DNA from 3 places in the Paenibacillus sp. FSL L8-0502 genome. Region 3 is predicted to be linked to each of the others. Evidence: riboswitches for the same ligand, from Rfam matches in the RefSeq annotation. Region 3 holds a riboswitch; each other region holds the start of a gene.
What was found. A riboswitch is a leader RNA that binds a small molecule or an ion and turns the genes downstream of it on or off. The one in region 3 is predicted to bind thiamine pyrophosphate.
Positions count from the first base shown of each region.

Region 1: linked by a shared signal. The riboswitch ahead of NSQ57_RS04740 (ECF transporter S component) and the one ahead of NSQ57_RS13485 (thiamine phosphate synthase) in region 3 are both predicted to bind thiamine pyrophosphate.
Region 2: linked by a shared signal. The riboswitch ahead of tenA (thiaminase II) and the one ahead of NSQ57_RS13485 (thiamine phosphate synthase) in region 3 are both predicted to bind thiamine pyrophosphate.

Region 1 covers NZ_CP151958.1:1,057,295-1,067,424, reverse strand. The annotation lists gene NSQ57_RS04775 (DUF4132 domain-containing protein) at 1-1,526, opposite strand, end outside; gene NSQ57_RS04770 (hypothetical protein) at 1,542-1,961, opposite strand; gene NSQ57_RS04765 (MetQ/NlpA family ABC transporter substrate-binding protein) at 2,307-3,164, opposite strand; gene NSQ57_RS04760 (methionine ABC transporter permease) at 3,367-4,038, opposite strand; gene NSQ57_RS04755 (ATP-binding cassette domain-containing protein) at 4,031-4,756, opposite strand; gene NSQ57_RS04750 (energy-coupling factor transporter transmembrane component T) at 4,896-5,687, opposite strand; gene NSQ57_RS04745 (ABC transporter ATP-binding protein) at 5,662-7,113, opposite strand; gene NSQ57_RS04740 (ECF transporter S component) at 7,113-7,709, opposite strand; TPP riboswitch at 7,959-8,070, opposite strand; gene NSQ57_RS04735 (TatD family hydrolase) at 8,113-8,910, opposite strand; gene NSQ57_RS04730 (polynucleotide kinase-phosphatase) at 8,931-10,130, opposite strand, start outside.
Region 2 covers NZ_CP151958.1:4,396,173-4,406,302, reverse strand. The annotation lists gene NSQ57_RS19135 (helix-turn-helix transcriptional regulator) at 1-574, shown strand, start outside; gene NSQ57_RS19130 (aspartyl-phosphate phosphatase Spo0E family protein) at 1,012-1,179, shown strand; gene thiE (thiamine phosphate synthase) at 1,124-1,837, opposite strand; gene thiD (bifunctional hydroxymethylpyrimidine kinase/phosphomethylpyrimidine kinase) at 1,834-2,664, opposite strand; gene thiM (hydroxyethylthiazole kinase) at 2,661-3,503, opposite strand; gene tenA (thiaminase II) at 3,578-4,267, opposite strand; TPP riboswitch at 4,405-4,507, opposite strand; gene NSQ57_RS19105 (AEC family transporter) at 4,686-5,639, opposite strand; gene NSQ57_RS19100 (NAD-dependent malic enzyme) at 5,713-7,434, opposite strand; gene NSQ57_RS19095 (glycosyltransferase) at 7,832-8,953, shown strand; gene NSQ57_RS19090 (transporter) at 8,958-10,130, shown strand, end outside.
Region 3 covers NZ_CP151958.1:3,174,463-3,184,592, reverse strand. The annotation lists gene NSQ57_RS13520 (ATPase, T2SS/T4P/T4SS family) at 1-1,234, shown strand, start outside; gene NSQ57_RS13515 (hypothetical protein) at 1,224-3,308, shown strand; gene NSQ57_RS13510 (hypothetical protein) at 3,360-3,839, shown strand; gene NSQ57_RS13505 (hypothetical protein) at 3,880-4,275, shown strand; gene NSQ57_RS13500 (hypothetical protein) at 4,277-4,831, shown strand; gene NSQ57_RS13495 (hypothetical protein) at 4,818-5,807, shown strand; gene NSQ57_RS13490 (ABC-F family ATP-binding cassette domain-containing protein) at 5,992-7,545, shown strand; TPP riboswitch at 7,640-7,748, shown strand; gene NSQ57_RS13485 (thiamine phosphate synthase) at 8,014-8,607, shown strand; gene thiO (glycine oxidase ThiO) at 8,672-9,820, shown strand; gene thiS (sulfur carrier protein ThiS) at 9,817-10,020, shown strand; gene NSQ57_RS13470 (thiazole synthase) at 10,023-10,130, shown strand, end outside.

The DNA of each region.
Region 1 (10,130 bases), 2.1 Mb from region 3:
ATACTCATACTTTTGTCCGACAAACTGGAAAAAATAAAATCACGCTGTACCGTATCCTCAGGATTTTGCACAAAATGGTTCAACAGTTCGCCACGCAGATTAGGGCTAATCTGTTCCTTTAAGGCTATGATTTCCCCAATCCAAGAAGCGTCCATATCATAGCCAGCGAGATATAGCATTTTTTGAATAGGTGCATCTGAGCGGTGATACAGATTTACAAAATCTAGCACCTTGGAGGGCTCGGTGGACTCACCCTTTTTTATATGTACAAACAGGTTATGAAGTCGTTCAAAATCCTTACGCCGCTCCTCTTTGCTCTCCAGCAAAGGAGTGCGCACCACTTTAACGATCCGATCCGCGACGGTCCCGCCTTCTATCCATTCATAAAAATAATTGCTTGTATAGTTCGTCAGAATCCAATATTGAAGCTCCGGATCTGTTTCATCCAGATATTCTCTCGCAATTCCGAGGCGCACATCCTTGTTGTCACTGTTAGACAGTACATACAGTGCTACGATCTTCTGGTAAGTTGCTCCCTGCTCCATGAGTTTCCGAACCTGTCCATACAGATCACGTTCCTCATGTACTGCGGTAGCCCACAAACTCATATACACTTCATTAGCATTTGAGCTGGTCAGCCATTCCTGGCGCAGTTCACTACGAGTCAATGCTTCATATGCCTGCTCGATCAGTTGGCGAACGACCCGTTGATTGGCGGATTCCAAGCCCATTCCCGTCCATACTGCAAGCGCCCGCACTACCGAGCTGTAACGAATGAAGCCTTGGTCGATGATCAACTTTAACAGATATATTAGAGCCTCCGGGGTTCCTTCATCCATTTGTTCCACAATACTTTGGCGCAATCCCTCTTGGAGTTTGGCAGCTGCCAGGAGCTCTCCGATCATGCGATAATTCTCCTCCTGATGACTCAGGAGCATGCCTTTAATCATATTGCGTGTAAGTAACGCCGCCTGATTATCCCCATAAATAATAGCTTTTAGCGCCTCAAGCACCTGTGAATTGCCGTTGTCTAGCTCGTAAGCAATCCAATCACCAATCGTTTCCTGAATCCGGTAATCCCTACCTGATTCATAATCTTTTTTCGTTAAATAATCCATTATAGAGAATCCGATACAGTCCATTCGGATCAACTGCACCATTCTTTTATAAATCCGGGAAGTATGGGCCGTAATATCCGAAGTACGAAACGGCTTTCGCGCATACCCGGTGCTGTATGGATATTCAGTAACATGCTCTGTTAGATGTGTGAATACATCGCCCGCTGTTTGTCCAATTAGAGCACGCAATACCTCTGTCAGTGGCTTAAACAGCGGTTCTCCGCTTTCTGTCGCCCGTTCTTTTAATATTCGCTGACATTCGTTAAATGGCTCCTCGTTCTCCTGTATGTAATGAAGCTTACTCAGTTCCACAACATACTGAGCCAACTCCTGTTGTTGTCCCTCCAGTTGCGCCGCGCGCTCCTTCAGTGTGGTGAAATATTCTTGCTCATTGTTCTCTCGATGCATATTTCATTTCCCCCTCTACCATAGGCCTCCAGCCAGCATTGTGAAGCGTATAAATACAATTTCATTCCCATCCTTAAGTGCCAAAGGAGCATCCAGTTCAATAGTTTCCTCGTCACACACAAAAACTCTGTATAAACCATCTTCAAAAGCCTGCATCGCTGTGTTCACAGCATCCTTAATATCCGGGACACCATCATTATATACGGAACCGAATCCTACTTTGCCTATCTCGCCTTGTGCCTCAACTTCCTCTCCCGTGAGGAATGGAATCAGCGCGACACTCTCCTGCTTATCCCGCAGCTTTTGAACATTCAAAGCAACGGTTGCAGTAATCAAATCTCGCAATGTTTTTGGAGCAGGACTCAGTTCTATTTCCTGTCGTGCGAGTGCGGGCTTGCGTTTTCCCAGACTTTTTACAGTTACAAGCAGCTTCATGTCGTTCCCCTTCCTTTTTATTCACGCTTTTGACCCGTTGTCAGCTGAATTTTTTGACCCATTTAAAACACCGTTAACGAAATCGAAAACGAATGTTTGTTCGTATATTTATTTTAATAGGTTCCTTATCATTACTCCATCACCCTTTATGACCAAAATTCATAATGCTGTAATACACTAAAATCTTAAAAAATAAGACTTTGTACCCTGATTTCGATGAAATTTATCCATATTAAGGATGAAAAAGAAAAAAACCTGCACAAGGGAGACCATCTGCTCTTCACAGACTTCACTCCATTATACAGGTCAAATATCATCATAAATAATGTTTCAATACTTATTTAATTAAAATGCTGGAACAACGCTATCCTTGTAATTGTCCTCAAAAAATTTACGCACTTCCGGTCCGGTCATTCGCTTTGCCAGCTTTTGAATGGCATCGGAATCTGCATTATCCTTACGCGCTACCAGATTAATGGCAAAGTGCGTATCGTCTTTTTCGGTAATCAGCGCGTCCTTCTTCGGTGTCAGACCGAGCGGCTTGGCATATGCGGGATACATGGCAGCCATGTCCACATCATCCATTGAGCGCGCCAGCATCAACAAATCCACTTCTTTAAACACAAACTTTTTCTTATTCTCAATAATATCAGCCTGTGTAGCATTATAGCCTACGCCTTCTTTAAGCTTGATCAAACCGTTTTGCTCCATCATTACCAAAGAACGTCCTGTATTGGCCGGGTCATTGGCAATGGCAATAGTCGCACCTTCGGGCAGGTCTTTAACGTTCTTGTATTTTTTGGAGTACGCACCATAAATGGCGTTGTAAATTGGTTTTATCGCTACCAAATCAGACTTGTTGCTTTCATTATATTGTTGCATAAAAGGAGCATGCTGAAAGAAGTTAGCATCCACTTCATGGCTTGCCAATGCGTTGTTCGGTTGGATATTGTCTGAAAGCACGACGATTTCCAGATTGACTCCGTCCTGTTTAAGCAGCGGCTTCACGATATCTAGCACATCTGTCATCGGTGGGATGAGCGTCGCTATTTTCAGGGTCACTTCTTTTTGGGAAGTCGCTTCTTTGGACTGTGTTTCTTGTGCAGCCTGCTTTTGACCACCGCATCCGGCAACCAGTAGCATAACGACAGCAAATAGTGTAAGTAATTTCAAGTTCGTTTTCATGTTGTTTTTCCGACTCATTCGATGTGGAACCTCCAAAATTAGTTGTGATCGGGAAGATAAAAATGAGTTACAGCATAGCCGCTTCGCGTGCAGATTGTTCTTCCGATCGCTGACGCTTCTCCAGAACAATTCTGCCCGCTCCGCTTTGGAGGCACTGTAAAGTCATTTTTATTTCCCATAGTGGGCGGTGCAAGTGTTAATGAAGAGATTCATAAACCATTTACCGCTTGTCGATCCGGCGGGATATGGTGCTTCCGGTGAACTGGATCGTTTGTACGAAAATAATCATGACGACGATGGTGAACGCCATCAAGCCTGTTTCAAAACGCTGGTAACCGTAGCGGATGGCAAAATCGCCTACCCCGCCGCCACCCACAATGCCCATCACCGTGGAGTAGGAGATGAAGCTAATGGTGGACGTGGTCAAACCCAGTACAAGCCCAGAACGAGCTTCCACGTACAGAAATTTGAAGATAAGCTGAAGAGTGGATGCCCCCATAGAAGTAGCGGCTTCAATTACACCCTTCGGCACCTCAAGCAATGATTGCTCCACCAGCCTCGAATAATAGGCGATGGCCACCACTGACAAGGGAACCGTAGCAGCCATCGTACCCAGCGCCGTCCCTACGACCAGACGTGTAAATGGAATCATAAACACGACGAGCAGCAAAAACGGGAACGAGCGAATGACATTGACCACACTGTTCAATAGGGTGAACAGCAGTCGATTTTCATATTTTTGACCTTTGCCGCACAAATACAAAATCGTTCCTGCCGGAAGCCCTAACAGTACAGCTGCTGCGATGGAAATCCCTACCATGATAAACGTCTCTCCGATGGCTTTCCATATCTCAGACTGATATTGCGCAATGATGTTCAGCATTTCATTCATCAGCTTCACCTGCTTTCGCTGTTGAACCTACCGCAGCGTCAGCTACACGTTGCGTGGAAAGCAGCTGTCCATCCCGCATTTCTGATACATGGGTACAAATGTTGCGTACCACGTCCATATCGTGCGTTACAATTACAATGGTAACTCCCAGTTCACGGTTGATCTCCCGTAACACGCCCAGAATATCCGCGGTCGTCTGCGGATCAAGCGCCGAGGTCGGCTCATCACACAGCAGCACCGCAGGTCGATTCGCCAGCGCTCTGGCTATCGCTACACGTTGCTTTTGGCCTCCGCTCAATTGTGCCGGATACTGTTCTGCTTTATCAGCTAAACCGACGAATTGCAGGCATTCGCGCACACGTTCTGCTCTCTCTTTTTTCGCGACACCTGCCAGCTCCAACGGCATTGCTACATTTCCACTGACCGTCCGATTGTGAACAAGATGATAATGCTGAAAAATCATCCCTATGGATCGCCGCGCTTCACGGAGACGTTTTTCCGGCATGCGAGTCAGATCTTCCCCGTTCACAACCACGTTTCCCTCATCCGGCCTTTCCAATACATTCATCAACCGGAGCAAGGTAGACTTACCGGCACCGCTGGCACCTATAATACCGTGGATTTCCCCCTCCTCCACTTGAAGGGACACGGATTGAACCGCATGAAATTGGCCGCTTGAGGTGGTATAATGCTTGTTTACCTGATGCAGCGTAATCATGAAACCTGGCCTCCTGATGATCCATTTCTCAGGGAAAATGTAATAAGCCCGCCAGCCCAGGCGGGTCTGTACGAGCCGTCAATTCCCATTGCATTAATATACCACAGAGCAGAAAACGGGCAAAGCCTTTTGACAACAATTAACGTACATCCCACACCCCTACATAAGGAAAGCAAATCCCAAGTCCCCAAGCCAGCGTAAGCATGACGACAAAATAGAATATGAATACAATATCTATAGCCGAATAGCCGATCGCATAATAATACGTTCGCTTGGTTTCATTGGTAAAACCCTTGGCTTCCATAGCAATAGCAATGCGCTGGGCACGCCGAATACTTTGAGCGAGTAGCGGAATCGCATACCTGCGAAGCGTGGCATACATATTCCATTTGGACACATGCTGATGTAAACCTCGAATACGGTGGGCTTGTCTCAATGCCTGGAATTCCTCCACCATCATAGGCATCAACCGCATGGCTGCCAAAAAGCTGTATGCATACTTCGGAGGGAGCTTCCATTGCTGCATCAGTGAATAAAAAAGGTCCACTGGACGAGTCGTTAAACCAAACAACAAACCTACCGCAGCCATACTCAGCGCACGAAAGCCCAGATGCATGCCTCGGTAAAAGCTTTCCTGCGTCACATGGATCAAGCCCCATGTCCACCAGGTCGTCACCCCTTTGCCGAACATCATCATGCCCGTTGAAGTTGAAATAAACACCAATATAAAGGGAGACCCGTATAGCAGCAGCCTCTTCCATGGATGGCCTGACCAGACAAGCAGCAACAGCATAGCACACGCAACATTAAACATGACATTCGGATCATGAATGACTATAACGACCACAAACAGGATGGAAAACATCACGAGCTTTAGGCCCGGATTCACGCGATGCAGCCATGTTTTATGATGGGGAAAGGACAGGTTCATACTGTAGTTCCCCTTTCTGAATCCGCCATGTATCGGTACAATATCGACGGACAATTTCCGGGTCATGGGTGACCATCACAATGGCCGTGCCCGCCGCTCTCAGCTGCTCCAACATATCCAGCATGACAAAGGTATTACGCGCATCCTGCCCAAAGGTCGGTTCATCGAGCAGCAGCACTTCCGGCTCACGAATCATAGCCGTAGCAATACTCAACCGCCTTTTTTGGCCTAACGAAAGCTGATACGGATGCCGCTCGTCCAGCCGCTCCAGTCCGAACTGTACGAGCATCCGATCGACCCGTTCCCGGCACTGTTCAACGGTATACAAGCTCTTGGGTAACGAATACTCTAGTTCCTTTCGTACGGTATGCGCTACAAATTGCAGCTCGGGATTTTGAAACGCGAACCCGATACGCTCTGCCAGTTGTTCTGTACTGCCTGCCTCAATTCCGCGCACGCTATAACGTCCCTGTGTGCGAAGTAAGCGCATCATGGAGAGCAGTAGCGAGCTTTTGCCAGCCCCGTTTTCACCAACCACGCCAATCCAGTCGCCAGGCTTCACCTGCGCATGCTCCACATAAATCACTGAACTTAAACCGCGGAGGCCGCTAAAATGTTCCAGCTCCAGCACATCAGTCCCCGCACCATTCTGTTGCGTCACTGCTTCACTCCAACGTGGCGAAGACGCTTCATTCCATACTCCCGGATACCACACGCCGTACTCGGACAATCCCTGCCGGTGCACATGAAATACTTCTTGGGCCCTTCCATCTGCAATGATCTCCCCTTGAGCAGAAAGCACCACAATCCGATCCACATCATGGACAATTTCATTAATTTTATGCTCCACAATCACCAGTGTCTGGTCTACCGAAATGTTGCGAATGGTATCCCACACCTGTGTAGTGCCTTCCTCGTCCAACAAAGCCGTGGGCTCATCCAGAAAAAGCACTTCTGGCTCCATAGCCAGCACAGACGCAATCGCCAGCCGCTGCTTCATTCCCTGTGACATGCTGCCAATGGGCATATGTATATCATCCGTCGATAGACCCACCTGTATCAGCAGCTCGCGAATACGGGATCGCATCTGCTCCCGGGGAACCTGATTATTTTCCAACACAAAAGCCAGTTCCTCATCTGCATATGACATACAGAACTGCGTATCAGGATCTTGAAATACAATACCTGAGACACTTGGGATTACAGCAGCATCGCATTTCATAGGCACTTCTATCGTGCGTGGAATCAGACCGCTTAACACTTGGAGCAGTGTTGATTTACCGCATCCACTCGGTCCCAGTAGCAGCAGCTTTTCCCCCTTGCGGACAGACAAAGACATATTGTGAAAAAGCAGCTCTTGCTCACCGGGGAATTTCAACCGTAGCCGGGTGATCGAAGCCACCACATCTTCGGTTGCCCGGCTCATCAATCCAGCCCCTTATAATCTTGTTCCGTTGCAGGCCTCAAACTTCGCGTGACTCCGGTTACCTCCAATGCCTTAGCCAGATAGAACGCGAATACCCCGGCAATCACAATACTGCCAATCATCCGAAATCCAATATACAAAACATAGTTCCAAGTCGATAGCTGATCAATATACCCGTAGCTGAAGTCTAAAATCAGAGAAGTGACAGCCGCCCCAGCCGCAGCTAGCGAAGCAACCCACAGGTTTGCGTTCCGATACAGAAAAGCCGCAAAAAACAGCTCCGCTCCCAAGCCTTGCAGCAGGCCATAGTACAAGGTGGACATACCCCATTCGCTTCCCAAAAAAGCACTGACCGTTGCCGCTGCCACCTCTGCCAAAATCGCAACACCCGGCTTGCGAATGATGAGATAAGCAAACGTACCTGCCATAAACCACATGCCATACATCAGTTGCTCGGCGTGTAGACCCAATGGTTTCATCAAATCATAGGCAGGTCCCCATATTTTGTAGATCAACCCGAACACAACAGCGATCACAATCGTGACCAAAATATCCGTCAGTTTCAACCCTTTGGACGCTCTTACAGCAGTATTCATTATTGCGTGCTCCCCTTTTTCCTTATAGTTGGCCTCTTGGCCATGAAAAAAAGCTTGTCTGGAGCTGAATCTCCAGGCAAGCTTTATGCGCAGTAAAAGGTGAAGCACCATACAAAACATCATTCGTCGATATGCCTTATATAACCAGTAGTCTAAACTACTACACTGATACCCAGCCAAGTCAGGATCAAGGTAAAATGCTAGGACATACATTGAATCTATCGACAACCGCAAAAAAAAGCGGCATTCCTGTATAGTGTTCTTGGTTTCTCTACGCTGGCATTACCCAGATCAGATTTCACGGTCAGTGGCAAGGGCCACCCTCTCAGCCTGACTTTCTCAAGCTCCCGACAATGCTTTTTAATTCACTATAATATATACCACATCTATGGCTTTGACAATCCTATAATCCGAAGAAACGTTTAGCCGTTTCCGTCGTCGCGATTTCGATCTCCATCATGCTTCGACCTGTACATTCGGCTATCGTAGCAGCAATGTGAGCGAGATACATGGGCTCATTACGCCCTTCTTTAGGCTTCACAGGCAAATTACGCGGGGTCAAAAATGGAGCATCCGTTTCAATCATCAGACGGTCCAAGGGAATATCTCTGACCAGTTCACGCAGATGCTTCCCCCGCCGTTCGTCGCAAATCCAGCCGGTGATTCCGATATACAGTCCCATTTCTACATACGTACGCAATTCCTGTTCCGTGCCGGTAAAACAATGCACTACCGCTTTATCGACAAGCCCTTGATACTCCCGAAGCATAGCGACAAAGTCCTCATGTGCATCTCGTTCATGCAGAAATAACGGCATTTTCAGCTCACCCGCCAGTTGGATTTGCTCGCCAAACCATCGGCGCTGCACATCACGTGGCGAAAAATCACGGTTATAGTCCAATCCGCATTCCCCTATGGATACGACCTGCGGCTGACCCGCCAACTGGCGGAGCTGCTGAATCGTGTCTGCACTGCAGTCTTTGGCATCATGGGGATGCACGCCAGCTGTCGCATACAGCTTGCCCGGATAACGCGCTGCATACTGAGAAGCTTCCCGACTGCTGCGGACACTGGTCCCGGTAATAATCAGCGGTGAAATCCCTACAGCCGCGGCTCTCTCTACCACCTGTTCCCGATCTGCATGAAACGAACGATGCATCAAGTTCACACCAATATCAATTAACGGTGTACCCCTTTCCATCTCAATCCCTCCCTCGCAAACTACAATCTTGGATCAATCGGCTCTGATTCCAGAGATAGTGCGGCAAGGACGCATTCATGAATACGATCTACCGTATCCTTGCGGACAAAACGTTCCACGCCTTCCATACCAAGCGCTCCTTCCATCAGGGCATGACGCTCCTTTTTGTTCGTTCGACGCTGCTTCAGACGCTTTAAATTCTCAGGGGCAAGATAATCCATACCGTAAATGATGTGCAAATACTTCCGGCCTCTCACCTTGATTGCAGGCTGAATCATCTTGTCCCGATTTTTCATCAAAAAGCGTTCCGGCTTGATCACAATCCCCTCATGACCATCCTCTGTCATCTCGTTCCACCAACGAATGACCTCTTCCTCGCTTGCTTCGTCCGTGATCACGCGATACTCTGTCTCCATAAACAGGGAAGACAGCCCAGCCAGCTCCCGGTTTTGCTCCATATGCCAAATATGAGAATGGTCGAAAAAAGTCTTTCCGCTGTGTGCCAGCGTATGAAACGGTGCGATACGAATCTCATCCAGACCGTCCACATCCCAGCAATATTTTTGAAAAGCCTCTTGAAACGTCACGGCATTCGCGTACTTCTGTTCCATTTCCTCCAACCAGTCTCCAACCTCTCGGCCCGCAACCTTCGCCTGCTTCAGCTTGTCTACCAGCTTACTGCGATCCAGCAGAGCTGCTTCACCCACATGCGCATACTGTGCAGCAATCAATTCCCGAGCCTTGAGATTCCACGGTACAATTTCCGCATCCAGCAACACAAAATCCGTCTGGTTCCGTTCAAAATATCCGGCAGTCCGTAGATCCACATTCAGCTTTTCCAGCACTTGCTTCCCAAGGCTTTGTTCAAAGAAAGCTCTCCCGCTCCGACTGTAGATCGTGCCCAATGTCGGGTAGCCTACATACTCGACAGCGGCCTGTTCGTTTTTGAATAATAGCAAAATAGCCCGGCTACCCATATGTTTTTTCTCGGCCACCATCGTTTGTACCCCTTGCCCGCGATAATAAGCCAGCGCTTCACGCGGATGCTCCAGATAACCTTCCTCTGCAGACACCGCTGGAGCAGGACTCATGGTCGGTGGAATATACACCAGTTCCTCTATCGGTACTGTCACATGTGACACGGCATCTATAGCGGTTTTGACCGATTCTCCTTGAACGCGCACTTCGCCATACGATTCCGTCAGTACACTGTAACCAGC
Region 2 (10,130 bases), 1.2 Mb from region 3:
TTGGGTGATCGAGTCAGACCAGGAAACCCAACACTGGGTCAACTTGTTCAAGCATTGGGCAGAAGGTAATATTTTTGTAAATAGACTCCTATCTGGAGATAGGAAGGTGCTTCCTCATTATGTTGAATATATTGCATCCACATCAATCACTACCGAGAATGAAAAGTTATCCAAGTTGCTGAACGTTATGATAGCTGCTAACCGATATGCAATAGATATCAATGATGTCCTTTCACGTTTTGAAGTGGAGATTAATTCTTTTGCTCTGCTATCACAATCTACTGATATGTACACCCAACAAGTGATGCCGGATTATTTTGCATGGTTTGGTTACGAACTGGCTTATTACTATTTGAAGCGGGGAATGTACAACGATGGCTTTAAACACTTAATATATGCATTGGTAAAAGCCCATATATTAAATAATGAGACTTATTTTATAAACTGTACGGGACTTTTTGCACATTTTCAAGCACATGCGCTTCCCGAAACAAGGGAAGAGTATTTCAAACTATTAGAAAAGGTGTGGTTAGACAATGTTGAAAAAAATGATTCTGCTGGTCATCGCAGCTAGTTTCTTGTTTATTTTCACAATGCCTGTTCAGTCGCATAACCAAAATCAAAGAATAACACCTCAAGTACAAATTGGAGGTGCTTAAACGGCTGCTAGTTATTCTGATTTCTATTGCTGGTGGAGTTCTGTTAATTGGAGTATCGTACAGAGGATATACACTGCTAGGATTACTTATTTCCGAGAAAGAGAACAATGAAATTAAACAAAATAAGGCTAATCTCTAGGTCAGATTGATTGGTATGCCTCAATAAACATTGGATTTCTTTATGAAAAGGACCTCTGTTACACTTATTAGTGGAACAGAGGTCCTTTTCACGTGGATTTAGGGATATCTTTGTTTATGCAAACTTTTGGGGATGTTCTTTTTTTGTTAGGCGCATTATTTGAAAATCCAAAAAACGTCTTTTTGTTATAAAATATGACATATAGGAGGGATCATGCTGATGAACCAAGGTGTGACTTTACTTTGTGTCGAACGAGCTAGGAAGAAACTGTATCAGGTCCAGAAAAAGTATGGATTTTTAACACATCCCAAAGTAATAGAACAATCTAAAAAGCTGGATGATCTGTTGAATCATTATCAAACATGTAGATCGGATCATTGAGAAATGAGACCATGTTTTTTTTGAATTCCTTGACCGTACCTCTAACCTGCTTTGTCTGTGTCACGGCTGAAATCACCGCTACACCATCTGCACCTGCACGTGCGACTTCCTCAACACGGTCGACTGTAATACCTCCGATCCCAACAATTGGCACATCAATTCCCGCTTTACGCATCTCATATAAAATTGCTGGCCCATGTACAGCATGGGCATCATCCTTCGAGAGGGTGGGATAGATTGGCCCGACGCCGAGATAATCAGCACCTTGCAGAATGGCTCGACGTGCTTCCTCAATGGTATGGGCAGAGACGCCTAGAATTCGATTTCCGATTCGCTCGCGGACGGTTTCGGCAGATTCATCGTCCTGACCGATGTGAACACCGTCAGCGTCGATTTCAAGAGCCAGCTCCACATCGTCATTGATGATGAAGGGGACACCAGCGTGGCGGCACAGTTCCTGTAGCTGGCGCGCAAGTTCGAACATAGGGATACCCGTTAATGCGCCATGGCCTTTTTCCCGGAACTGGACCATGGTTGCCCCGCCAGCCAGAGCCTCCTGCACGACCCAGCCTGGTTCCGCTAGGCAATTCACGCTTCCAAGCACCAGGTACATCTGTAGCTGGCGGCGCACCACCTCTGACAACATTCTGCCGCTCATAGAAGCATCTCCTGACGACGACGGAAGGCCCAATGATTGGTGGGCCCATGTCCCTGTCCAAGCTGCAAAGATTCCTCAATCGCCGCCTGGATGAAGGCTTTGCCATTCGAGATAGCCTCCGGTACAGACATCCCTTTCCCTAATTCCGCGGTAATCGCTGCCGAGAAGGTGCACCCAGTTCCGTGTGTATGGACAGTCCGTACTCGCTTGCCGCTCAGCTCTGTAAAGGCGGTTCCGTCAAAGAGCAGGTCAACAATCTGTTCGCTGCTCTCGCTCTCGTCAGCGTGGCCACCCTTGATCACAACGAATTCTGATCCCATACTGCTAATATGTCTTGCAGCCTCGCGGCGATCCTCCATCGTACGGATGCTGATCCCTGTCAGGGCTTCCGCCTCCGGGATATTCGGTGTAACGACCAGGGCCAAGGGGAGCAGTTCGTCCTTCAAAGCCTGCACCGCTTCCAATTGCAGCAGTTCAGCGCCCCCCTTCGCAATCATCACGGGATCGACGACGACCTTTTTCCAGCCGAACTTTCGGATCTGCTCACTCACAAGACGGATGATACCCGCATTAAACAGCATGCCAGTCTTCAGGGCATCCACTCCAAGGTCTAATCCTACAGCTTCGATCTGTTCCGCTGTTGCTTCCTGTGGCAGCGGATATACGCCGTGGACCCCTAAGGTGTTCTGTACAGTAATGGCCGTAATAGCTGACATGCCGTATACGCCAAGCTCTTGAAAGGTTTTGAGATCGGCTTGAATTCCGGCCCCGCCGCCACTGTCCGAGCCGGCAATCGTCAGTGCTCTGGGTACACGAGTGTCTGTCATCGCGCACCACCTGCTGTAGTTGTTCCAGCTTCACGGATCGTGACATGCCCCTCTAGCGAACCAGTATGTAGTTTGGCGAGCTCGTCGAGAAAGGCAATCTGGAAGCTGCCTGGCCCTAGCTCTGCGGTACGTGCTGCGGCTCGGGAAGCTGCTGCACTGTAAAATGCCAAGCCTGCTGTACCTGCGAGCAGCAGGTTGGGTTCAACAGCTGCAAAGGCACCTAACACAGAGGTCAGCAGGCAGCCTGCTCCGGTTACCTTCGTGAGCAGCGCGTCTCCGCCGCTTATCATTCGTGCTTCGGCCCCATCGGTGATGACGTCTTCTTTTCCAGTGATGACAACCATTGTATTGAGCGCTCGAGCAGCCCGAATTGCCAGATCGACATGGCCGCTGTCAGCACTGTCACCAGCATCTACGCCTTTAATCTCACGCGCTTCTCCGACAAGATTGGCAACTTCGGCTGCGTTGCCCCGTACCAATGAGATTTTGACTTTACTCAGGATTCGCAGTGCCGATTCAGTTCTAAAGCTCGTTGCTCCCGCACCGACCGGGTCTAGCAGGACCGGAACACCGTGTGCATTCGCCGATTGTCCAGCAATGATCATGGCATCCACCAGTTCGCGGTTCAGCGTACCGATGTTTAACACGACGGCGCCTGCTATTTTGGCCATATCTGCTACTTCCTCGGGTGCATAGGCCATCACCGGGGAGGCTCCCAATGCATACAGGCCGTTGGCGGTAAAGTTGGTGACTACCACATTGGTGATATTGTGAACGAGGGGTTTGCTATTTTGTACCTTCGTTAGGAGATCCGAATAACTTTTTTCCCATGTACTCATCATGATTATCCTCTCTATAGTTGGTGGTTCAACAGGACATTAACCGTACTTCACGCATCGAATTGACAGGCTGACTATTCCAAGACCGCTGCCTGCATCTGGACCGGCCATTCTTCCTGCTTATAAGCCATGTCCCAGAACTTATATTCCAGCTGGCAGCTCAGTATAAAATGCTCAATCATCCGCTCCCGCTCAGCAGCCGTTGCCCCTTCCGCCCAAGCATCTACACGTTCTCGGAACTTGAGTGTTGTATCATCAAGCTGGTCTCCATAAAAGCCAATCCATTCATAGAACGGATGGGACTTATCCGGCTTTACTTCATCTAGCAGCCTGCGGCCAATCTCGGCATACGTCCACATACATGGCAGCAGCACAGCCAAGATCTCGCCCAGGTTGCCCTCATGCGCAACCGTCAGCATGTGCCGGATATAGTGATGAGCCGACGGAGCGAGCGGATATCCCTGCAATTCTTCATAGGTCACCCCTGCGACAGCACAGAAATTTTGATGCGGGTGAACCTCGCTGTGGAGAATAAAAGAGATTTGTTCATTAAATACAGCCATGTCCTCCCGATTCGTGCATTTGGAGATTGCGATGCCGTATATCCGCATGTAGGCGTTCAAATATTCAAAGTCCTGTTTTACATAGTGAATCAGCTGTCCCCTTGTCAAACTTCCTTCAGCAATACCTCTCACAAAGGGATGCTCAAAAATCGCTTGAAAAATGCCGTCCGCCTGCCGACGGAGTTCTTGTGTAAAACTCAATTTCGCCACCTCCATAAAATTGAAGAGCAAGAAGTCCTGTAAGAATATAATTCCGGAACAACGCTAAAAAGCCGCCCCAGAAAAATGGAGCGGCTTCAACAATAGGCCCAATACGCAAAAAAACGCTTGAAACCTTATATATAAAGGCTCCACTTTCCTACGCTAGTACGAACTAGATCAGGTTCAAAGGGTCCAAGATACGTTCTTGTCTCAGCCATAGCGGCTCCCCTAGTGGACTTCTATTCTTTTGACTATTACTGTACATACGTTCATACGCTATGTCAAACATGTCTATCTGGTCAAGGGCCAAACGACAGAGCTGAAGTTCGCTTCCGAGAGGGAAAAGGGCGCTGGAGAAGTTCAGTTCCGTCTACACGAAGGAATTCGCGGCAGGCTCCAATGTCTAAATAATCAGCATTTATACCAATAGAGAAATCAGTACTGGGAGTGTAACGAGGGATGTGACAGCACTGATGACAAAGGAGGAGGCTGTTTCTGATTCCAGGCTTTCAAAACGGGTAGCAATCATAGCAGCGACTGCTGAACCCGGGAAGGAAACGAGCAGAACTGCCTTCACAGTATCGGCAGACGACAGACCGCACAGGTAGGCAATCAGCAGCATTAATAAAGGCTGCACAATTGTTTTTAACAGTGCGATGGCAAAGGCGCTTACGCTAAAACTTATGTTACGTACGCCAATGGTTACACCGACCGCGAATAAGGCTGCCCCGGACGTAATATCACCAATTTGATTCAACGATTTGTTCAACAAATCCGGTGAATGGAAGCCGAACAAGGTCAAAATTACACCAACCAGTGGAACCAGCGCCAGCGGTTCTTTTAAGCCGTGAAGAATGGAGTCCCGGATCAGTCTTCCAAGGTGACCGTTTCGTTCCTTGCCTGAATTCCTGCTGGCTACGGTAGCTATAATGGTAGCCGCCGGGTCAAGGACGGCATTGACTACGATCCCGGTAAGCGCAATCGGAATGGCGACAGCAGAGGAGCCGTAGATGGCTCCAAGCACAGGAATGCCCATAAAAGCAAAGGTCGGCTGTGCCGAGTTCAAAGCAAACATGGCGGCATCCTTCACTGACTGCTTCCCCGCAAAGCGGGACAGTAGAAGGAGAACGGTAAAAAAGCCGACAATGCCAATGAACAGGGCCAGCAGGAATGGCCATTGCTCGATGAGCGCTTTCCTGTCCGTTGTTGTAATACCGATGAATAGATGCGCAGGTAGTGCAAATTTGGTAACGAGCGCATTTAGGGTTTTGGAGGAAGAGGCATCAAAGCTTTTGTAATGCCCCGCTAACCACCCTAAAATAATAACGAAAAAAATCGGCACCAAAATGTACAAGATATGTCCGACACTCATAGATTGATTCTCCTTGCTTGAACTGACGTATTCTGCCTGTCTGAACAAGGCAATCCCTTTCCTAAATGGAGCATTAGTGAGGGTGATGTATTACGCTTTCCACTGCTTTGACCTTGACATATTCCGGTTTCCACATTGCATCCCGTATAGCTTGTTCAACATTTGAAATGTGTGCCTGAGCTACCTGATCCTGAATCGCTGCTTTCGCTACCGCAACCGCAACAACGTACGAAACATCACGTAATTTTTGGATATGAGGGAGCAACGCACCGCCAGGCTTATTCGAATCTACGCCATTGGCAACGGCATCTGCTGCGGCTGTAAACATCGCAGGGGTAATCCTTTTGGCTTTAACCACAATCGCACCCAGACCCAGTCCCGGGAACACAAAGGCATTGTTCGCCTGTCCAATTTCAAATTTCGTACCGTTATAAGTGACGGGGTCAAAGGGGCTTCCGGTAGCAATTAATGCCTTGCCATCGGTCCACCGTATTAGATCCTCAGGTGTAGCTTCTGCAAGATTTGTAGGATTGGACATGGGCATAATGATCGGGCGTTCTACATGCTTCGCCATCTCTTTGATGATCTCTTCAGAAAAGGCACCGGCTACTCCAGAAGTTCCGATTAATAGGGTAGGCTTCACCTGACGGATGACCTCCAGCAGCGGTATTTTGCCGTCATCCGACCGCGTCCATGAGCTGACTTCCTCTTTTTTACGTACATACGGTTTCTGATAATCCAGGACATCTTCCATATCGTCCGTTAACAGCCCGCGGTAATCAAAAGCCCAAAAGGACTTGAATGAATCCTCCTCCAAAAGACCATCCGCGATCATAGCGCCCCGAATTTGGTCAGCGTTACCGATCCCTGCTGCTCCTGGGCCGAAGACAAGTACCTTTTGCTCACGCAGCGGAGTCTTGGTGACACCCACCGCCGAAAGAATTGCAGCCAAGGTCACCGCTCCTGTACCTTGTATATCATCGTTGAAGGTGAGTATACTTTGACCGTATTTTCCTATAATATGGCGTGCATTTATGCTACCCACATCTTCCCAATGTAAAAGCGCCTTCGGGAATTGCGCTAACGTTTTGCTGATAAAAGTATCAATAAACTGGTTATAGGCTTCTCCGCGAACCCGTTTATGGCGGTTTCCGATGTACAGTGGATCATTCAGCAGCTTTTCATTATTCGTACCTACATCCAGTACAATGGGCAGCACCCGCCCGGGATGAATGCCTGCCGCAGCTGTATACACTGCAAGTTTGCCAATAGCAATGTTAATCCCCCCGACACCCCAGTCTCCGATGCCCAAAATACTTTCGGAATCCGTCACGACGATCAAATCCACATCTTCACCACTCAAACCAGAATTATAGAATGCTTGTTCAATGCCGTTCGGGTTATCTATCGACAAATATACGCCTCCAGGGCGGTTGTACTCGTGACTATATTCTTGAATCGCGGTTCCTACGGTCGGCGTGTAGACTACGGGCAGCATTTCACTTAAATGGTCAGTTAGCAGTCGGTAGTAGAGTACGACATTTCGATTATGAAGGTCGTTGAGAGAAGCATTTTTACGCAGCATGGTGGGTTGTGCCAGAAACTGCTGATATGCCCGTACGCTCTGCTTCTCTAATGAAAGGACGGTGGGAGGAAGGATTCCTTCCAAACCCAGTTCTTTGCGTTCTTCTTCTGTAAAAGCGACACCTTTGTTCAAAAGGGGATTTGCCAACACATCCTTTCCCCGCAATGGAGTAGATAATGACCCATCGCGATTGACATAAAAAGCTTCCATAGAAAGACCTTCTTTCTTTTCATTTTCATGATTATTCATGACGAAAGATGACATGTTGTCCATAGTATGGACGTGCGAATCTGTTTTATTCGTCTATCTTTCTATGACAAAATAACCATATTCATTTCTTCCTGTTGATCTAAAAGAACCAATTTTAGATATAGATCGGCTAACTAATTCTGACGATTTTGGTTCTAATGGATCAGGTCTAAATACTCTGCTTTTATCAAATATGAAAATCAGTTTTTCTTCTCTTATATTCTTATATATCATGTGGTGTCAGCTATTTTGTTAAGAAAATATGAAGTATTTGGACATTAATTTAACTCCTATAAGCAAACATTCTTAATTCTTTTTCAACAAAATAGAACTATTCGGAGGAAAAGGAGAGGTTTGTGTGCAGGGACCTATAGCCATTTTTAGCGATAACGACAGGGCTATTGATTATCCCAAGGTGATTTGTTTTTACCAGTATATACAGTGCGAGGACACGGAGACAGCTTCAGTCTACGAGAACGCATGTTGTTGCCTGATTGATTATAGGGAGCCGGGGCAGGCGGTGCGGAAAGCCAATCAGATCCGTAGCCAATTTCCGCAAATGCCATTGTTACTAGTGACGGATGTAACATTTCCGTTCAGTGATCAGCATATGGTGCAAATCACCGGAGTAGGTCGTTTGCGACTGCTATTTTGGCAAGCCAATGACACTGAAGAAATGCTTTCGGAAATACAAAGCTTGCTCTATCCCGAGTATTCGACCAAAAGCCAACATATTGCATTTATCTTGTCTGTATATAACGAAGAGCAACGTTTTGCTCATGTCAAAACCTTTGCTGAACGATTGCAGGTCTTTATCCGCAGCCATATTATTGAAGGTTCGATTTATCTCATTGATGATGGCAGCCACGATGGCACGAATGCCTTGATTAAAGCGCTGGAGACAGCCACGGACTTGTCCGTAAACCGGATTAATCAGAATCTTAGTCCGCTGCTTCAAACAAGGGAATTGGGACGCAATACACGTAAGGCAGGGACGTATCTGGAAGGGATGCGAACCATTGGTGCGGATTACTACGTATTTGTGGACGCGGACGACTCCTTTTTTATTGAGGATATTGCCAGAATGATTAATGTTGTTCAGCAGGGCTATTATGATGTCGTGATCGGAACCAAGGATATGACCGCCGAGAATCGATCTTTATTGCGATCTGTCGTCAGCTTTGGTAAGCGGGTTATTTCCCGTCCTTTTTTACCCACAGGTGTGGTGGATTCCCAAACTGGGCTTAAAGTGATGAGTTCGGTTGCAGTGAAACGGATGTTTCCGCATTTAAAGGAACAGCTCGGACTGGCCCTGGATCTAGAAATGATGTTTATTGCCAAGCGACTCCAGCTCCGTGTGCTGCAATTACCCGTCAAATGTATTGACCGGGATGGCTCGCACATCCATGTCTGGAAGGATTCTATTCGTTTTTTGCGCTCCATCATTGATATTTGGCGACTGGATCGGCGGGTGAGATAACAACGTGAACAACCGATTGCGATCATTGATGTTTCCTCTGTTTAATGTGCTGCTTAACGGATTTAATTTTTTCTTCCACATTGCAGCGAGTTGGTATCTTACCGGACAAGCCTATGGCCAGGCGAATGCGCTGCTGGCACTTTTTGCACTTTCATCCGTTTTGGGTTTATCCATCCAGCTATTAACCGCCAAACTGGTCTCTAAGGGAGACAAACAGCTTACGCTACGAAGCTTACCGCTTGGTTCTCTATTACTAAAAGTACCTCTGGTGCTAACCGTGCTTGCCATGATCATTTTACTCATCTTTCATCCGTTACTGCGTTCGCTATTGGGCGTCGAATTCGGCCCGTTGTTCATGCTGTATGGCCTGATCGGACTGCATATTCTTGTGAGTTCGTGCCGCGGAGATTTACAAGGCAGGGAACGCATGCTGGCGCTCAATGTGAACTATTACATTGAGGTATTAGGGAAGCTGAGCTTGTTTTTTGTTCTGGCTGCACTGGGGTTAAAGCTGGAAGCCCTACTGTTAGCGAGCTGTGGAGGAATGTTGCTGTCGCTGCTTCACGGCTGGACCGTTTCGGCTCGTGGCTTGTCCCTTTTCACAACCAGTGGAGAACATATCCCTTCTGGGCTATGGAAATCATTGGGTCAGGATTTCACTGATAGCCTGATGACGAATTTATTCATTTTGTTTTGTATCTCTATCGACATGTTGTATGTACAGCATTACTTTCCCGAGCAGGCCAGCAGCTATGCCATTGCGCTGAAGTACAGCCAGTTGGTCTATTACGTTTCGTATAGCCTCATTGCTGCTTTTATTCCAAAGATCGGTGCGCAGGGGCATGACCGCCAAGCTTTGGGCAAGTTGATGGCCGTTTATGCCGGATTAATGGCTGTAGCTGCAATCTGTGTATATGTGGGCACGACCTTTGTGTTCCCATCCTCCATTCCCATATTATTCGGAGCCTCTTACCAATCGGCTGAGGCCTATATTCCATGGGGAGGATGGGTGTACTGGCTATTTTCCATCGTGCTGTTTTTTGTGCATGTGCACGTATTGGTGGGCAGACGCAAATTTATGTTCAGTCTGATGGCAGGAGCCGCGGCTTTATTAGTAGCCTTTCATATTGCCCACACAGATCCGGTAGATTTTTTGCTATCTGAGTTCATTGTTTAC
Region 3 (10,130 bases):
TTCCTTTTTGGAGAAGGTGGATATTATTGTCCAGCGGATTTATCAGCATTACAAAGGCTTTTCCGTCATTGATGATATTCGTGACCAGCGGATCGACGGTGTAAGTGGGGGCGTCAGTGGTATGCCGGAAGGTGGGATTCCTGCATCATCAGACTGGCCTTCCGATGAATATGTATTTGAACAAACAACTATGCCTACTGCCAATAGTTATGAGAGCGTATGGATTTTTTATAAAGGTAAAACGATCCATCTTTCGTTCCTTTCCTTCGGATCTGAGCGTGAACTTAAAAGGGTGTGCCAAAATATTTACAAATACAATTACCCGGGACAGCTTTCCGAAGCGAATGGTTATAAGGTCAATGAAATGAAGGATGGGTCACGGGTAGTGGTGGTACGACCTCCTTTCTCAGAATCGTGGGCTTTCTTTGTCCGTAAATTTGATATTCAAAGCGCATCGCTGGAACAGTTAATTAAGGGACAAAATGCTGATTTTCCAATCCAGCTACTTTCTTATTTAATGAAAGGCAGCCGGATTACTGCTATCACAGGCGCGCAGGGCTCAGGTAAGACGACGTTGTTAATGGCGATGGTCAAGCACATTTATGCTTCGTATACGCTTCGTGTTCAGGAAATGGCTTTTGAACTGCATCTACGCAGCATCTACAGTCGCCGTAATATTCTTAGCTTTCGAGAAACGGATCATATTTCAGGACAACAAGGGCTTGACTTACAGAAAAAAACAGATGGAACCGTCAATATTCTAGGCGAAGTAGCAAGTGATGAAGTAGCTGCTTGGATGATTCAAATGTCGCAGGTTGCCAGTCTGTTCACCATTTTTACTCATCATGCCAAAACATTTCGTGATCTCGTGTTTTCACTTCGTAATTCATTGCTCAAAACAGGAGTATTTCAGCATGAAGGCATTGCTGAGGAACAGGTAGTTCATGTCATTAACTTTGATGTGCATCTCAAACGTGATGCGGAAGGGCGACGCTACATCGAACGGATCACAGAATGTGTGCCGCGTAACCCGGATCATACGGATGCAGGCTCCAATGCTTCAACGAGCTACAGTTATCGCCACGTTATGGAATATCAGAACGGAAGCTATATACCGATGGAGCCCTTAACAGCCAAAAATGTACAAGAAATGTGTGAGCAGATGAATGTAAATGATGCCAGAGATTTCCGCAGTTTTTTGACCCGCTATTGGGAGGAAGACTATGAGTCTTAAAGAAATTTTATTATGGATTTTACTTATATCAGGTGGGGGCTTTACGCTTCTATATATAGCTTTATGGGGGTTGCGTAAGCGCAGTAGTCATGCAGTTCGCACAGGACGAATTTATTCTGTGAAGGAAGGTCGCAAGGGAAAAGCGGTACTGCAACGTGAGCTACAAGCCTTACTGCATAAGTTGTACACGCTGTGTATGAAGGTCCCTTTCTTGTCCGGATACATCACGAGTATACGTAAGCGACTAGCTGGTCAGCATGCCTACGATGAGTACAAGCTTCGCCTACAGACGATGAAGATGACACTGTTCATCTGGGGAGCTTTTGCTTGCAGTGGTGTTGTGCTGGTCATGATGAAGCCAGGAATAGAGTTTGCTATATTAGCCGTTTTATGCGGAGTGGTAATCAACAGTCTTATTTTGGATATGGCCATTAGCCGGATGGAAAAAAGGCTACTTGCACAGATGATCGAATTATTCGCCAATGTGCGTCACTATTACCATCAGCACGGTATGGTGGAGGAAGCTATATCCGAAGCGGCCGATTTGGCGGAGGCAGAGGCCGGGAGACACGCACGACTCATCCATGAGGCGCTAACAGATGTTGATCCGCACGAAGCATTGGAAAGATACTATGAATCGGCTCCTAATCGATTTTTAAAAGCTTTTGCCGGTATCTCGTATATGGTAATGGAGTTTGGTGATCGGGTTGAGGAGGGGGGCTCCATTTATTTGAAGGGGCTCGGCAGTCTCGCACGCGAAATCCAGTTGGAGTTGCTGCGAAGAAATAAACTGGACTATCTGTTAAAAAGTCTAAACGTGATCGCACTAGCACCTGTTTTCTTTACCATCCCAATCGAGACATGGGCGAGATCCAGCTTTCCCTCCATGGATGAGTTTTATCAGGGAAAATTGGGTTATATCACAAAATTATCCGTTTATATTGTGATAATCGTATCTTATTTCCTATTACAGAAGCTACAACAGACCGACGAGACAGGATATCGTGCGGGTAGAGGACGGAGGGTTTGGGAGCAGAAGCTATATCGTTTTTCTATCATTCGTAATGTGGTGGATTCTTTAATTCCGCGTCAGAATATGTCTTCTTATTTTCAAATAACCCGCCTATTAAAGGAAAGTGGTGCGGAGATTAGGCTGGAGTGGCTCTACATACGCAGAATGGCTCTTTGTATCATAGGATTGGTGCTCAGTATCAGTACGATATTTTTTTTACATGAAGCTGAGAGAACGCATATCCTTCACGCACCAGTGCAATCGGGTCAAATGTTTGGACGTTTAAGTCCGGTGGAGCAAAAAGAAGCTTTGAAGCAGAGTGAGATTGATCGCAAAATCATGCATTCGCTGAACATGAGGTCAAACAGCACATACGAACAGACGTACGCTGCTTTAGAGCATAATGCTAATGGAACTGCTACTCCTGAACAGTTATCCACAAATACTTGGCGTATCCTCCAAAAGCTAAAAAATTGGAATGATGAATACATCAAGTGGTGGGAAGTGCTGATTAGTTTGATTGTTGGGTACGCAGCCTATCAAATGCCTATGCTTTTATTATATTTGCAACGAAAAATGCGTCGGTTGGATATGAGGCATGAGGTGTATCAATTTCAAACAGTTATTTCCATTTTACGGGTTATGGAACGAATGTCTGTCGAGGAAATATTGGAGTGGCTGAACAGATTTTCAGTTATATTCAAAAGACCTCTGCAAAAATGTTTGCTTCATTATGAACATGGGCCAGAGGCAGCTCTCGACTTGCTAAAAGAAGAAGCGCCTTTGCCGGAATTTCAACGTCTCGTGGATAAGCTTCATTTGTCTTTAGGTAAAATTACGATTCGAGAGGCCTTTGATGATTTGGAATCCCATATGTCCTACTATTTCGAACAAAGAAAACAGGAGTATGAAAAAATAATAGACAGTAAGGCTATCTGGGGAAGGATGATTGGTTTTGCCCCGATGTATGGTCTTATCTTTTTATATTTGGTGATTCCGTTGATCGGCATGAGCTTTGTTCAAATGGATAACTATTATGAACAAATACAAAAAATTCAGTAAGAAAGTTAACCTATGACTAATACAAAATAACAAGCTAGGGGAGAAAAATAAATGAATAACGCATCAACAGCTTTAAAGGTAGCCGCTGGGATATTTTTGACCATCGCTCTAATTACGATTGTAGTTATACTATTTATTTCAGCCCAGGAGGCGACTAAAACGGCACAAAACAATTTTGCTGATATTCAGACCGAATTGTCTCAAGCCTCTTTTACGGTATATGACGGCACAACGATTAGCGGTTCCCAGGTGACCAATGCGCTGCGGAAGTTTCAGGGGAAGGACCAATTCGGCATTCAGATTAAAACCGGCAAAAATATGGCAGGCCAGTGGTACGGTAATGCTCTGAACATTAGCCCAGACAGTGAACAGTATGGCGCCGTGAATGGTGGCAGTGATAAGACAGGTAAAATCACGAATACACTTAATGAGAAAGAGAATGAATACGTAAATCCGAGTGGTAAATTTAAAGCTGAAATCGTCAAAGACAAATCGAACGTGGTACGTGGGTTGTTGTTTACCCAGTCCTAAGCACTACAGCAGAGATAATAATCATAAAGGGGATGAGAGTATGTCTGATCACGCTTCAAGTATGCTGCGGCTTGGTGTGTCAGTTATTCTGTTCATAACCGCATGTGTAACGGCAGCAGACTTGTCCAGCCAGCTGGATGGTGCACTGGAATTAAGATCACAGCAAGAGGAGCATTCTGAAGGGCGAATAGCCCGTACTGCTGGGGTGGGGTTGCCGGAGCGGATTAAAGGAACTCAGGTCATACAGGCAATTCGCATGAACTTACAGGAGGGGATTTCGATTCAAGTCGACGGGACAGAGTATGATGTATTTTCTGAACCGTTTGAGCCTGATGTATCGACCCTGGATGCTTCCTCATTATATTCCATGTACCCCCAGCGTAATGGGAATGGGGACATAACATCTGTACGTTTTGAGAAATTGGGGGAAGACTGAAGTGGTTCAAACAATATCGAAGCTGTTGGGGGCGCTGCTCGCTGTATTGCTTTTGTACATCGTACCCGCAGCTCAAGCTGCTGAACGGCAGGATGATATATCCGGGTTAAATACATATCATGCAACTGTACGTTTTGTTGATATGGTAAGAACCAAGGGTTACATTACACCGACGATGTATAACGATTTTATGCGTGATCTGGAATTGATAGGCAATACGTACGAAGTTGACTTGGAGCATATGCACAAAAAGTATGTACCGGACTATGCAGATGCCGCGAAGCCAGACAGTTTTCTGGGCAATTATGAAGCTGTATATGATGGGTACTATAATTCGCAAATTTTTCCTGTACTGTTTCCTGACAATCAGCAGCCAAAATCAGATCAGACGCGTCGATATACCTTGATGGCCGGGGATTATTTTACGGTCCGGGTACATAATACGAATCGGACTCCTGCGGACTTGTACAAATCATGGCTTCTTGGTGGGGCAGATAGCGGCAAGCCGGCAGTTACAGCTTCTTACGGGGGCATGGTTCTGAATGAAGATTACTGATTTTGCGGTCATATTTATACTTTTGTTTTTGCCCTTTGGTGTAGTTAGTGACTTACGGGTGCAGAATCAGCGTGAAGTACAGCAGCTAGAAATGAAATATACGTCGGCTCTCCGTACCGCAGTTCAGGATGCAGGGGTTGTGCTCTCACAGAATGAACGTCAGGAACGCGAGGCCGGATACGGATCGGATAAGTTTTTTCGAGTAGATAAAGAAGCAGCGCTGAACACGTTCCTGCACACCCTTTTTCTTAATGTAGGCATTGATGGGGATATAGTAGCACAACGTGCATTATTGGATTACATACCGGCTATTGTAATTCTGGATTATGACGGTTATTATGCGTTCACCTCAGAAGCCTATACAGACGAGCATGGACAAGCTGCTATTGGCCACAAATGGAGCGAAAAAAAGCCATATGCCTATGTTGATTCAGTAGGCAACAGTGTGGGGTTCACCTTGGATAATTATGTGCACGCATACGATACTCGAAATCACAGGTGGGTAGAAGGCTTTCAAAAGGAACTTCAGGATCAGACCGCTATATCTTTGCTGAATAATTCAGAAACTTTTGAGCAAATACGTCGTTCCACCATTGTTCGCAGCGTTCAAGAGGACTTGGCGCGAATTATTAATGTCCATAACGAAAAAGCAGCGCGTAACGGCATAACTTATTCGTTCACTCTACCGATCATTCCGCAAGAGGAGTGGTACAACACGGTAGATGATGTGGGGCTGATCGCGTTTATCCAAGGCATTCCGGTCGGAGACAGGTATTACAATAACTATGGATTTGGTGGTGGGAGAGTCGTTAGAAAGCAAGACATTATCGGTGGCATAGAACCAGATACTGGAATAAAGTATTTTTATAGAGATTCATGTCCAGCTCCCTTTAAAGCGAGTGAACGTTTCACGGATGAAAAATCTGCAGCAGCTGCGGGTTACTTTGAGTACAAATGTTATAATGGCTTAAAATAATCACCCTCATGGGTGGTTTTTCTTTTTTTAGGCAGATCCATACCAAAAAACCTTAAAATTCACTGTTTTCAATATTCCGATATGGTTGCAGAATGTGCTACAATAAAGCTTTGAGAGAAACGAAATGCATATGAAATAAGAACAGTCGGCAACGCCGATGACAATAAGGAGCCAAAAACAGCTTATGAGTTTATTGACTGTAGAAAATGTATCCCACAACTTTGGGGACCGCGCATTATTTAAAAATGTTTCCTTTCGATTGCTTGCGGGGGAACGTGTAGGTTTGGTAGGAGCTAACGGTGTTGGTAAATCGACACTCATGAACATTCTCACTGGAAAATTGCTTAAGGATGAGGGTAAAGTGGAATGGACTCCACGTGTGCGTTACGGCTATCTGGATCAGCATACCAAGCTGACACCGGGCAAAACGGTACGTGATGTATTGAAGGATGCTTTTCTTCCTTTGTTGGAATTGGAAAAGGAAATGATGCAGATTACTGACAAAATGGGGGATGCTTCTCCTGATGAGTTGGAAGTGTTGCTGGAACAGATGGGTGAAATTCAGGAGCAACTGGATATGGGGGATTTTTACCTCATTGATGTAAAGGTTGAAGAGATGGCGAATGGACTAGGTCTGTCGGCCATAGGACTGGATCGGGATGTATCCGCACTTAGCGGCGGGCAACGGACAAAGGTTCTTCTTGCTAAGTTGCTGTTGGAAAAGCCGAACGTCCTGTTGCTGGATGAACCTACCAACTATTTGGATGTAGAGCATATTGAATGGCTTACGCGCTATTTGAAGGATTATCCTTATGCTTTTATTCTTATTTCACATGATACTGAATTTATGAACCAGGTCGTTAATGTTATTTATCATCTTGAATTTGCCAAGATGACCCGTTATTCAGCTAATTATGAAAAGTTTCTCGAAATGGCGGATCTAAACAAAGCCCAGCATATTGATGCTTATGAGAAGCAACAGGATTTTATTAAGAAACAGGAAGATTTTATTCAGCGTAATAAAGCGCGTGCCTCTACATCAGGCCGAGCAAAGAGCCGTGAAAAGCAGCTTGATCGGATCGAACGTATTGATAAGCCTGAAGAAGCCGCAAAACCAACCTTTCAATTCAAAGAGGCACGTGCAAGCGGAAAGACGGTATTTGAGGGTATTGATTTTGAGATTGGTTATACACATGCCCTTTTGCCTAAAATGTCCATGACGATTGAACGTGGCGAAAAGATTGCAATTGTCGGCTATAATGGTGTCGGTAAATCGACATTGCTCAAAACCATATTGGGAAAAATTCCGCCAATCAGTGGAAAAACCTATCAAGGTGATTTTTTGCAGCCCGCTTATTTTGAGCAGGAAGTAAAGGCGGAGAAAATTACACCGATTGACGATGTGTGGAATGAATTTCCGCATTTGAACCAGCATGAAGTACGAGCGCATTTGGCGCGTTGCGGTTTGAAAAATGAGCATATCACGCGTCCGCTATCTGCGCTCAGTGGTGGAGAACAGGCTAAAGTCCGTCTTTGCAAACTGTTAATGCGTGAAAGCAACTGGGTACTGTTCGATGAGCCTACCAACCACTTGGATGTTAAAGCAAAGGATGAGCTGAAACGTGCTTTGAAGGAATACAAAGGGACCGTATTGCTTGTATCTCACGAACCGGACTTTTACGAGGATTGGGTAACCAAAACGTGGAATGTGGAAGAGTGGTCAAGTAAAGTTAACTAAAATCAGCTAAATCCAGTTCCAGCAAATTTCACACGAAGTGGGGTTTGCAGAATTAGAAAAATATGCTAAGCTATCTTTAGCTTATACAATAAAATAGTCACACTAGGGGAGCCGCCCATGCGGCTGAGACGGAATAAATGGATTTCGGACCCTTTGCACCTGATCTGGGTTATGCCAGCGTAGGGAAGTGAGCGCCGTACAAACAAGGCAACACCATCTTTATTTTTGTTTGTGCGTGGGACGATACACGTATACGGATATCATGGTCCGTTCGATTATTGGACGTTCGTTAAACCACTTCCTTGGGGAAGTGGTTTTTTTGCGTTTCGTTCATTTTAAGTAGTTCGAGCTTCCGTAGACGATTCACATATAATCCCCTTTCATTCCTACTGGTAGACGTGGCTGGCTAAGCTTAGATCCTTTAGTCCAATGTGAGGTGAAGACAAAATCGAATTACACGCAATTTCGATGGAAAAGGGCACTTTTGCACAAGCCGCCCAAGTGGCTGCTGTGATTTGTCCGTATGTTCATTATGTACACGCACGTTTAAAACAGAATGGTGCCTCTGCATTGCTTTCTTTGACTCGCAGCCTGGTGGAGCAGGAAGTTCCTTTGCAACAAATTGTAGTAAATGATCGTGTGGATGTAGCTTTACTTACTTTGGTCGGAGCCGTTCAATTACCAGCTAATGGATTACCTGTTGTGGATGTGAAAAGCCTACTTCCAAAGGGTACACGCTGTGGAGTGTCTGTACATTCCTTGGAGGAGATGCAAATTGCTGAGCGGGCAGGAGCGGACTATGTACTTTATGGTCACGTATATGAGACCCATTGTAAGCCCGGTATTGTACCGCGGGGTTTAGCTCAGCTTGAACATATTTGCAGACTGTCAAACATTCCGGTGATTGCGCTAGGCGGCATACAACCGCATCATATCCCGGAGCTTTATAGGGCCGGAGCAAGCGGAATTGCGGTGATGTCTGGTATATGGGAGGCTGAGTCGCCCGTTGCAGCTGCAATGGAGTATAGGCGAATGGCAGACCTTGTAGTTCACAGCCTGTAGCGAGAAAACGAGAGTAGAGGCAAGCTGAAAGCAGAAGGGTTTATGGAGAGGAGATACGGAACAAATGCTAAAGATACACACAGAGGAAAGAGTGATTGGACACGCTGAATGCTTGGTCATAGGTGGAGGTGTCATCGGCAGTTCCATTGCTTATCATGTGGCCAAGGAGGGAAGAAGTACGATTATGCTGGAACGATTGATCCCGGGTGAGGGAGCCTCAGGAGCAGCGGTTGGAATGCTGGCAGCGGAAAGTGAAGAGTTCACCGGCTCTGAGCTATCACGATTTGCTCGCATAAGTCGAGATGCATTCCCTGAGCTTGTCTGTGATCTAGAGCGTTTGTCAGGTATTTCGGTGGAATTCCGTACTGAAGGGTTTGTGACCCCTTTCCGTACGGAGACTGAAGGCCAAAAACGCTGGAAAGCTGCTAAAACGCGAGAGGGTGATTCTCCTATCTGGTGGGATGCGAAAGAATTGGCCCGACGAATTCCAGGTTTGGATGAACAAGCGATCGGGGCAATATATCGTTCAAAGGAGACACAAGTGGCTCCTGTCCAGCTTTGCCGTGCTTATGCAGGTGCTGCTGCGGTGCTGGGAGCAACGGTATGGTCTGGTACACAGGCAGAGCAACTGGTCATACAGGATGGTCGAATTTGCGGTGTCCGTACAGATAGTGGTTTTTTTTCCTGCGATCAGGTCATTATTGCCGGAGGCTTGGATAGCATGAAATTGCTAGCGCAGGTTGGGTTTGAATATCCACTTTATCCGGTCAAGGGCGAAGCGGTAGCGGTCTCCTTGAAGGATCACCCGTTAGAATATACCATTTATGCTGATGATATTTACCTCGTGCCTAAACAGAATAACGAGCTTTGGATTGGGGCAACGAGCCTTCCACATCAATATGACGAAGAGGTGACCGTAGGAGGCTTGGAGGGGTTGCTGGCACGTGCCTCTGCCTGGCTGCCGCGCGTCCGTGAAGCTTCTTTTATACGCGCTTGGGCGGGCTTACGTCCGCAGGCTGTATCAGGTCATCCTTTTATAGGCATTGTTCCTGGGGTCGAGGGCGTATATGCTGCAGTCGGGCATTATCGTAACGGTGTCCTGCTGAGTGATGCTACCGGGCGTGCGATGGCAGCTATGCTTAATGGGGCTTGTGCAGCAGAACTTGGGATAAGTAGTTTTTCTTCTGAGCTCCTCAAGGAGAAAAGCTTATGAAGCTGACGATTAACGGCCAGAGCCTGACCTTTTCTAATCGAATCACTCATGTGAATCAATTGCTACATGAGCTTGATGTAAAGGTGAAAACCGTAGTGGTGGAGCTGAATCGGCATATATTGACCCGTGAAGATCATGATGAAGCGGTACTGAAAGATGGAGATTGCCTAGAGATTGTACATTTTGTGGGAGGCGGTTGATTATGTTAACCATTGGAAAAGCATCTTTTACCTCGAGGTTGTTGTTGGGAACAGGAAAATTCTCTGATCTGGATATCCAATCCCAAGCCGTAGAGGCTGCTGAGACGGAA